DNA from 2 places in the Terribacillus aidingensis genome. Region 2 is predicted to be linked to the other one. Evidence: riboswitches for the same ligand, from Rfam matches in the RefSeq annotation. Region 2 holds a riboswitch; the other holds the start of a gene.
The links. A riboswitch is a leader RNA that binds a small molecule or an ion and turns the genes downstream of it on or off. The one in region 2 is predicted to bind S-adenosylmethionine.
Positions count from the first base shown of each region.

Region 1: linked by a shared signal. The riboswitch ahead of ABXS78_RS04230 (LLM class flavin-dependent oxidoreductase) and the one ahead of ABXS78_RS15125 (LLM class flavin-dependent oxidoreductase) in region 2 are both predicted to bind S-adenosylmethionine.

Region 1 is NZ_CP159996.1:779,358-783,877, forward strand. It holds gene ABXS78_RS04220 (CAP domain-containing protein) at 275-1,117, shown strand; gene ABXS78_RS04225 (DUF1992 domain-containing protein) at 1,189-1,560, shown strand; SAM riboswitch class I at 1,573-1,674, shown strand; gene ABXS78_RS04230 (LLM class flavin-dependent oxidoreductase) at 1,753-3,117, shown strand; gene ABXS78_RS04235 (S66 peptidase family protein) at 3,135-4,163, opposite strand; gene ABXS78_RS04240 (low molecular weight protein-tyrosine-phosphatase) at 4,287-4,520, shown strand, end outside.
Region 2 is NZ_CP159996.1:2,905,761-2,910,280, reverse strand. It holds gene ABXS78_RS15135 (NAD(P)-dependent oxidoreductase) at 249-1,109, opposite strand; gene ABXS78_RS15130 (LLM class flavin-dependent oxidoreductase) at 1,213-2,211, shown strand; SAM riboswitch class I at 2,275-2,386, shown strand; gene ABXS78_RS15125 (LLM class flavin-dependent oxidoreductase) at 2,491-3,510, shown strand; gene ABXS78_RS15120 (NUDIX domain-containing protein) at 3,585-4,175, shown strand; gene ABXS78_RS15115 (aminopeptidase) at 4,214-4,520, opposite strand, start outside.

The sequences.
Region 1 (4,520 bases), 1.5 Mb from region 2:
TTACAGATAGATTACAAATACTGAGCTATTGTTACAAAAACTAGGAATGAAAAAGGTGTCAATCCTAATTTACATCCAATAAATAGTAAAGCGTCTGTTTATTACTAGTTTCATAGTCGGCTAAACGGGTACGATTTCGCATAAGAATCGGACTTTTCGCAGTGCTGTACAGATTTGAGTGCCTATTGGAAATTCTAGGCTGCAATATTACACAAAAACCCATGCTATGATGTTGCTGCAACAGGAAAACATACATCTCGAAAGGAGCAACATCATGTTTAAGAAAGTATTAGTAACAACACTATCTACAGCTATTCTAGCGGGAGGCGCATTGGCAGGAACAGCAAATGCTGCACCAGCTCAACCAACGAAAGAAGAAGCTCAAGTGCACGTAGCACAAGTAGTGAAAAGCGGATCTTTCTCTTCTATCGAAGATTTGAATAAATGGGTGAATGAATATCTATCAGCTTATAACATTCACATTAATACTGATAGCTTGCTAGCGAAATACAATGTTCAGCAGCCAGCTCAGCAAGAAAAAGCACAGACTCCTGCTCAAGCAGCACCTCAGCAAGAGCAAGCAAAAGCGCCAGCTGCTCAGAAAGAAGAGCAAAAAGCTGCTGCTCCGAAAAAGGAAGAAAAAGCTGAAGAGCAAGCAACTGAACAAAAAGCTCCAGCACAAAAACAAGAAACTGCTTCTGATAACAAGCAAACAGAAGAAAAGCAAGCTGCTGAAGGCCTGAGTGCATTCGAACAGCAAGTAGTAGACTTAACTAACAAAGAGCGTGAAAAAGCTGGTCTTAAAGCTTTGAAAGCTGATACTGAACTAAGCAAAGTAGCACGTGCGAAATCCAAAGATATGGCTGACAATGGTTACTTCGATCACAACAGCCCGACTTACGGTTCTCCGTTCGATATGATGAAATCTTTCGGTATTTCTTATAAAACTGCAGGTGAAAACATCGCTCAAGGACAAAAGACTCCTGAAGAAGTCGTTGAAGCGTGGATGAACAGCCAAGGTCACCGTGAGAATATCCTTAACCCTGATTACACTAACATCGGTGTAGGTTATGTAGAAAACGGTAACTACTGGACACAGCAATTCATTGGTAAATAATTCAGATTATTGTATAATGAAAAGCAACCGATCATGATCGGTTGCTTTTCTTGTATGCAGGGAGTGATTATATGGATCTGATTTCGCTGCTTGCGGAGGAGCGTATCAAGCAGGCTGAAGCAAATGGAGAGTTCCGTAATCTTCCTGGTGCTGGAAAACCTTTGGAGCTGGAGGATCTATCCGGTGTACCGGAGGATATGCGTATGAGCTATAAGATCCTGAAGAATGCTGGCTACATTCCACCAGAGATGGAGCTGCAGAAAGAGATTGTAGCACTGCGTGATCTGGTGCGTGTTTGTACAGACGACACAGAGCGGGCAGCTTTCCGGAAGCGCATTAGTGAGAAAGAGATTCAATACGAAGCGCTGCTTCAAAAGCTTAAGCGAAATTCGCCAGGCACACTCAGTCAATATCGGGAACAAATTGAAAACAAACTAACATAATCAAATAGTATTTTCTTATCACGAGAGGTGGAGGGACTGGCCCTTTGAAGCCTCGGCAACAGGCAGTAATGCACTGTGCCAATTCCAGCAGACGAGAAGTCTGACAGATAAGAGGAGCATTTTACCTTGGATAAGGAGCCTCTTCTGTAAAACGGAAGAGGCTTTTTTTACATAAATAGAGGAGTGGAAGCAATGACCAAACAAATTATCCTGCAAGCATTTGATATGACAGCCGCCAATCATAACGCCCATGGCTTATGGAAGCACCCGGAGAACAGAAGACATCGGGAGTATAAGTCGCTGGAATACTGGATGGAGCTTGCGCGCCTTTTGGAAAAAGGAAAGTTCGATGCGGTGTTCTTCGCTGATGTGCTTGGCGTCTATGATGTTTACGGAGGAGATGAAAAGGCAGCCTTGCGGGATGGCGTGCAAGTACCGCTTAATGATCCAGCCTTCGCTATCCCGGCCATGGCAGCTGTGACGAAGCATTTGTCCTTCGCTGTCACAGTCAGTACGTCTTACGAACAGCCTTTTCATAATGCACGTAAATTTTCGACGCTCGATCACCTGACCAATGGGCGAGTGGCTTGGAATATCGTTACTTCCTATTTGCCGAATGCAGCCCAGAATTTTGGACTGGAGAAGATGGTAAAGCATGATGAGCGTTACAGAATAGCTGATGAATTCCTGGAGATTTCTTATAAGCTGCTTGAGGACAGCTGGGAAGAAGATGCTGTTATTTCGGACCCGGAAAGAGGGGTTCTAGTGGAAGCAGAAAAGGTGCACCGCATCAAGCACAAGGGTACATATTTCTCAGTGGAAGGACCACATGTAAGTGAGCCATCCCCACAGCGCACACCGGTGCTCTACCAAGCAGGTACTTCCGAGAAAGGCAGGGATTTTGCCGCAAAACATGCAGAATGTGTGTTTGTCGGCGGACCGACACCAGAAAAAATCAACTATTATATAGAGGATATCAAAGCGCGTGCGGAGGCTTATGGCAGAAGCCGCGATGAAATCAAAGCTTTTACCTTCCTGCACGTCGTTGTAGCTGAAACAGAAGAGAAGGCTCATGCTAAATATGACGAGATCAAGCAATACTGGAGCGCAGATGCTGCCAAAGCCCAGTATGGCGGGTCCACTGGCTATGATTTAGCTTCCTATGAAAATGAAGAAGAACTGTTCACGTACAAGCATACGGAACAAGGTCAATCGCGAGCTGCTTATCTGACAAAGGATGCTGCCAAACCATTTACGGTAAAAGAGATACAGGAGAAATTCAGTCAGCCAGCTGAAACGGATATCATCATCGGCAGTCCTGAGCAAGTTGCGGACAAGATGGAGGATTTCTTTGTGCGAAGCGGAGTGGATGGCTTCAATCTGACACATTACATTACACCAAAAGACCTGCAAGACTTTGTAGAATTGGTTGTACCTATCTTGCAGGAGCGAGGATTATATAAAAAGGATTATGCAGAAGGAACTTTTAGGGAGAAATTATACGGACATCCGCATCTCGCTGCGGCACATCCGGCAAAACAAGGAAAGAGGAGCTGAGCGTCAGCTCCTCTTTCCTATTCCAAATAAGTTAGAATTCCCTTGCCGTCCTTATATGATACATTTGCCAACGCACCATTGATCATCGTGAACTGCGGAGGCATGTGTCCAATATCGGCGTCGTAGATTATCGGCAATCCAATTTCATCTGCGAATTCATGAATCATCTGTTCGTCTGTATAATCCTCTGAAGGAGTGCTTCGAGATGGCCTGCCAAATAGTAATCCGCTCGCACCGTTGAACCAGCCGTGTTCCTTCAAATGCCAAAGATTCCGGTAAGTTTCAGCAGTACTCCAATCCAACCATTCCAAGTAGACGATCGTGTCTTCTTTAAAAGATTCCCGCCAAGTTTGAATAGGAGCATATTTCGTTCCGGCGATAGCGGTCAGGGTATTCAAGCAGCCACCGATTAAGCGGCCAGTAAAGGAAACGGCTTCACCTGTCGTGGTTTTCCATTCTGTTTTGCTGTCCAAGTCGAAGCCCTCAGGATTGTCTTGATCAAATAGCGCATCCCATGATGATTGATACATAGGGGATGAGTGCTGCACCATGTGCTTGCGGGACGGTGCAGATAATATCTTATGCCATTGCTTCGCCGTTTCATCGAGTGCTTCCATATTCAAATCAAAAAAGTTAGTCGTATGGGCAGATGCAAAATTTGTTTGGAGTGTATAGCTGCATAGAAGTGTGCTTGTGTCAGAATAACCAATCAGCCATGTGGGCTTGCTCTTGGTTAGCTTGTCCCAATCAAGCATAGGCAATACTTGTACAAGCAGTTCTCCTCCCCATGGCGGCATGATTGCATCGATTTCAGGATCACTCAGATAAGCCATCAGCTCGTTAGCTCTAGTTTCAGCAGAGCTGCTTCTAGCGGCTTGCTGTGTCCAGACGGTTTCTCCAATGATCACATGAGCACCGAGTTTCTCGAGCTGCATTTTAGCTTTATGTATTTTGGAATGCAGAGGAGCAGGAACTCCGCTTGACGGAGCAGTAATTGCGAAGGTGGAGTTGGGAGTTAAAGCGCTTGGATACATGGTCGTCATCATTATCACCCTTTCCTTTTCCATATTATAGCATTATCACTAGGTCGTTTGATTCGTTGTTTCATGGGGAATGGAATACCAGACATTCGCACATTTTCACATTTATAAAACGAGGGAGTTGAGTGAATGATAAATGTGTTGTTTATTTCTTTAGGCAACATCTGCCGCTCGCCGATGGCTGAGGTGATTTTACGCAAGCGTATAGAGGAACAAGGTCTATCTGCATTTGTAACAGTTGACTCAGCTGGTATCGGCCACTGGCATGAAGGGAAGGAGATGCACCCTTCGGCTCGTGAGCTTCTCGGCCATAAGGGAATTTTGATTGTAAATCATGTGGCTAAGCAAGTCCAGTCAGAAATT
Region 2 (4,520 bases):
AAATATTGATATGAAAGTGTTCTGTATGTGCAATGCAACTTATCAACTGATTTAAAAAATTTAATAAACTAGACAGATGATAATGATTATAATTTGGTGAAAATAAGCAAAAAAATTACTTCACACAAACTAAGTATCTCGGAGCTTGATACCCTGCGCCTTTTGTTAATATGCCAATGTTAATTAAAAAAAATAAATGAGAATAAAAAAAGAATCCGAAAAAATTCGGATTCTTAGTCTGATTCGTCTCAATCTCTTGCTAAAAGTGCATAAACGGCAGCAACATCCTGTTTGCCATAACCATTTTTCTTCGCTAATGCATACAGTTCTTTCACACTGTTTGTCATTGGAAGAGGAGCGCCTGCTTCATAAGCTGTTTCGGAAATCTGCTGCAAGTCCTTGTAAGCATGCTCCAGAGGGAATTGCGGTTCAAAGTTCTGCTGGAGAATCGTATCCCTTTTACCTGCTTGAATATCGCTTGTAACAGGAAGGGCAAGCAATACATCCATCAGATGCTCTTTATCAAGGCCGACTGCTTCGCCGAAGCTGATTGCTTCAGATAGACCAGTCAAGGACTGAACAAGCAGCATATTCACTGCCAGCTTAGTCGCTGAGCCATTACCATTGGCGCCCATATGCTGGATGCTTTGTCCCATTTTCTCAAGCAGCGGAGTGACCTTTTTGACATCTTGTTCTTCTCCGCCGACAAGGAAGTGAAGTTTACCTTGCTGTGCCGGTGCCTTTGAGCCGGACACCGGTGCATCAACAAAACGGATATGGTGCGCACGAGCGGCTTCTGCCATCTCTTTTGTGAACGCTGGCTTAACAGTACTGACATCAACCCATAAACTGTTTTCCTGCATCCCGCTGAAAAGCCCATCTTCTCCGTAAGCAACTGCTTGGACAGCTGCAGGATCTGTCAGCATCGTAAATACGATATTAGCTTGTTCTCCGACTTTCCGGGGTGAATCTGCCCAGACAGCACCTTTATCCAATAGTGCTTGAGCTTTTTCTTTTGTACGATTATAGACAACTAATTGTTCGCCCTTTTCGAGCAGATTAGCTGCCATGTTTTGACCCATGATTCCTAATCCGATAAATCCAATCATATGAGCACCATCCTTTTTATTCAGTCAATTCTAGCATACAGAAAAACGGATTGTTTTTAAAAGTCTTTCGCACAGGATATGATACAAAGAAGGAGTGGATAGTATGAAGTTTAGTATATTGGATCAATCCCGAATCAAAGAAGACGGTAATGCAACAGAGGCATTGGAGGAAACAGTGCGGCTGGCCGAACTTGCCGATCAGCTTGGCTATGTGCGTTTCTGGGTGTCCGAGCATCACGCCGGCAGCCTCGCCCACAGCAGTCCAGAGCTTCTGATGGGGCATCTTGCAGCTAAAACATCCCGTATCCGTATTGGCTCAGGCGGTGTTATGCTGCCTCATTATAGTGCGTATAAAGTTGCTGAAAATGCAAGATTGCTCGAAGCGCTTCATCCAGGAAGAATCGACCTTGGTATCGGGCGGGCGCCAGGAGGCATGCCGGCAGCGAAAAGAGCGCTGCAAGAGCATAGAGCTGTGCCGGAGGATTGGTATGATCGGCAGATACGTGATTTGCTTCATTATTTGAATATAAGAAAAGAAGAAAAACATCGGTTCGGGGACTTGGTAGCGATGCCGAGCATTGGCACCGCTCCATCTGTCTGGCTGCTGGGCGGCAGCGCTGGCAGTGCAGGTCTTGCTGCATATCATGGAATCGGATTCGCTTATGCCCAATTCATACGGGGAGAAAAGGATGCGGCAGTGATGGATGTGTATCAGAAATCCTTCCGGAAAGGGAAGCAGCAGCCGCAAATAATGGTCAGTCTGTTTTTGTTCTGTGCAGAGACGACAGAAGCTGCAGAAGCATTGGCAAAGAGCCATGAGGTTGCATCGCTGCTTCAGGAACAGGGAAGGCCCGTCAAAGGGATGCTGCGTCCGGATACAGCAGCAGATTATAAAATGTCTCCTTATGAAAAGGAGCGTCTTGAGGACAATCGTCCAACCATGGTAATCGGAACACCAGCTGAGGTGCTGCAGCAGCTTGGAGAGCTGGAAGACTACTACGGCGGGGAGATTGAGTTCATGCTCACCAGTCCTGTTTATGAAGAAAAAGCAAGACAGGATGGGTTCCGCCTTTTGATGGAGGAGTATATGCAACAGGCATAGCAGTTGTTCTGTTTGAATCTGACACTGCAAATCTGGTATAGTAGGAAGTACAATTCATAAGAAATCTTATAACGAGTGGCGGAGGGAAAGGCCCGATGAAGCCCGGCAACCCACTGCAGGAGGGCAGTCCTGCAGGAAGGTGCTACGACCTGCAGCGAAAGCTGCGTGATAAGATGACGACGGCTGCAATACAGAGCTTCTTCCTCATCGAAGAAGCTTTTTTAGTAGAATCGATGTGTCGTTCGGTAGGATTTCCTATGTGCAAAAGGAGTAATAACAATGAAATATGCATACTGGCAGCCAGTTTCTAGCAGCTGGCTGCGTCATGTGGAGGATGGTGGACCGCTAAGTTTGTCAGATGTGCAGGAAACGGCGCATCTGGCGGAGGATTTAGGGTTCGATGCCGTCTTTCTTCCAGATACCTACCTATACCAAGGGAAAAATGCCGATCAGCAGCTTAACTTTTGGGAAGCTGCTGGTGCTATTGCGGAAGCAACCGATAGACTGCACATCATGGCAGCAGTCCGGCCGAGCATTGATCAGCCCGTGGAAGCCGCGAGACAAGCAGTAATGATTGATCAGGTAAGTAATAGCCGTTTTTCCCTGGCAGTCGTTTCTTTCTTGCGCGAAGAGGAACAAAAGCGCCAAGATGGCGATATAGCGGGATCAGAGGATTTCTATATGCAAACCGAGGAATTTTTCGAAGTGCTGCGCGGAGTTTGGACAGCTGGCAATTACACCTATGATGGTTTGTACTATCAAGTTCAGCACGTCGATTATTTACCAGCTGGCAAGAGCAAAGAGATCTCGCCATTATACGCAGGCGGAGAGAGTGACTACTTACGACAGACAATTGCCGAGACATGCGATGCCTATGTAATGAAGGGCGGTACTGTACAGGAAGTGGCCAGTATGATCGCTGATATGCAGATTCGCCGTGAAGCAGCCGGCAAGTCTCCGTTTACCGAATTCGGCATGACAGCTTATGTCATTTGCCGCGAAACGGAGGAAGAAGCTTACCAGGAATGGGAAAGAATTACCGGTGCGGATTACGAATCATATGTAACAGAGGAAGAATTGGCACAAAAAAGCAAGATCAGTGACGATGCTGTTTCTGCAAGGGGCTTACGGCCGCATCTGGTTGGTACTCCGTTGCAAATTGCGCAGCGGATACTTGCCTACGAGCATGCCGGTGTCAGTCTTCTGCTGCTTCAATTTTCGCCGCACAAGCAGGAAATGGAACGTTTTACTAAGGAAATCATGCCATTAGTCGAGGAAATGCGCGATAACTCAATCTGATTGGAAATATACGGTAGACAAGCCTGGCGATATCGCTTACATTAGAAAAAAAGGAATAAGTATGGGGGCAAAACATGGAGCTATTGACGATTTTCGATGAGCAGCATCGGGAGCTTGGGGTGAAAGAAAGAGAGGAAGTCCATCGTGATGGAGACTGGCATGAGACTTTTCACTGCTGGTTCGTGGAACATGATGGTACAGAACTATACATTTATCTACAGCAGCGTTCTTTCAATAAAAGTGAATTTCCCGGGAAATACGACATTACCGCAGCTGGTCATCTGGAAAGCGGCGAAACGCCTGTGGTCGGAGGTTTACGTGAGGTGCAGGAAGAATTGGGTGTTACGCTCCAGGAGAGCGATCTTTTTTATAAAGGAATCATTCAAGAAGAGTTATTTGCTAAAAACCTGGTCGATCGAGAGTTCTGTCACCAATTCTTTTACTATTTGGAGGAACTCCCGGATATTCTTCTGAATGAAGAAGTGGTACAAATCGTACGGATGCGGGTTAATGATTTGGAGAAGCTCGTCGAAGGAAAAGCAGCAAGCGTAGAAGCGGAAATTGTTGCAGGAGCTCCACGTCAGCGAATCGAGGTTGCGCATGAAGAACTTTGTCCTCATCAGCTTGGCTATTACCGAGAAGTACTCATGATCTGCCGTACATAGCAAAAGGAGCAGCGTAATGCTGCTCCTTTTCTATATTCTTAAAAAGCCCAGTTTCCCTTTTCGAAGATTTGTTCCACGGTGCCATCTGGTGTTTCGCCAGTAATAGATAATTCCCCAGAGCCAACCATGAAATCAACATGTGTGAGACTGTAGTTGAAGCCGATTGCCTCTAGTTCTCCTTTAGATTTCTCGCGGGCATCCTTCACGCACATGCCAATCGCTTGTCCGAGAGCCAAATGACACGAAGCATTCTCATCGAATAAGGTATTATTGAAGACGATTCCCGACTGGGAAATCGGTGATTGATGCGGTACAAGTGCAACCTCTCCAAGAAATTGTGCGCCT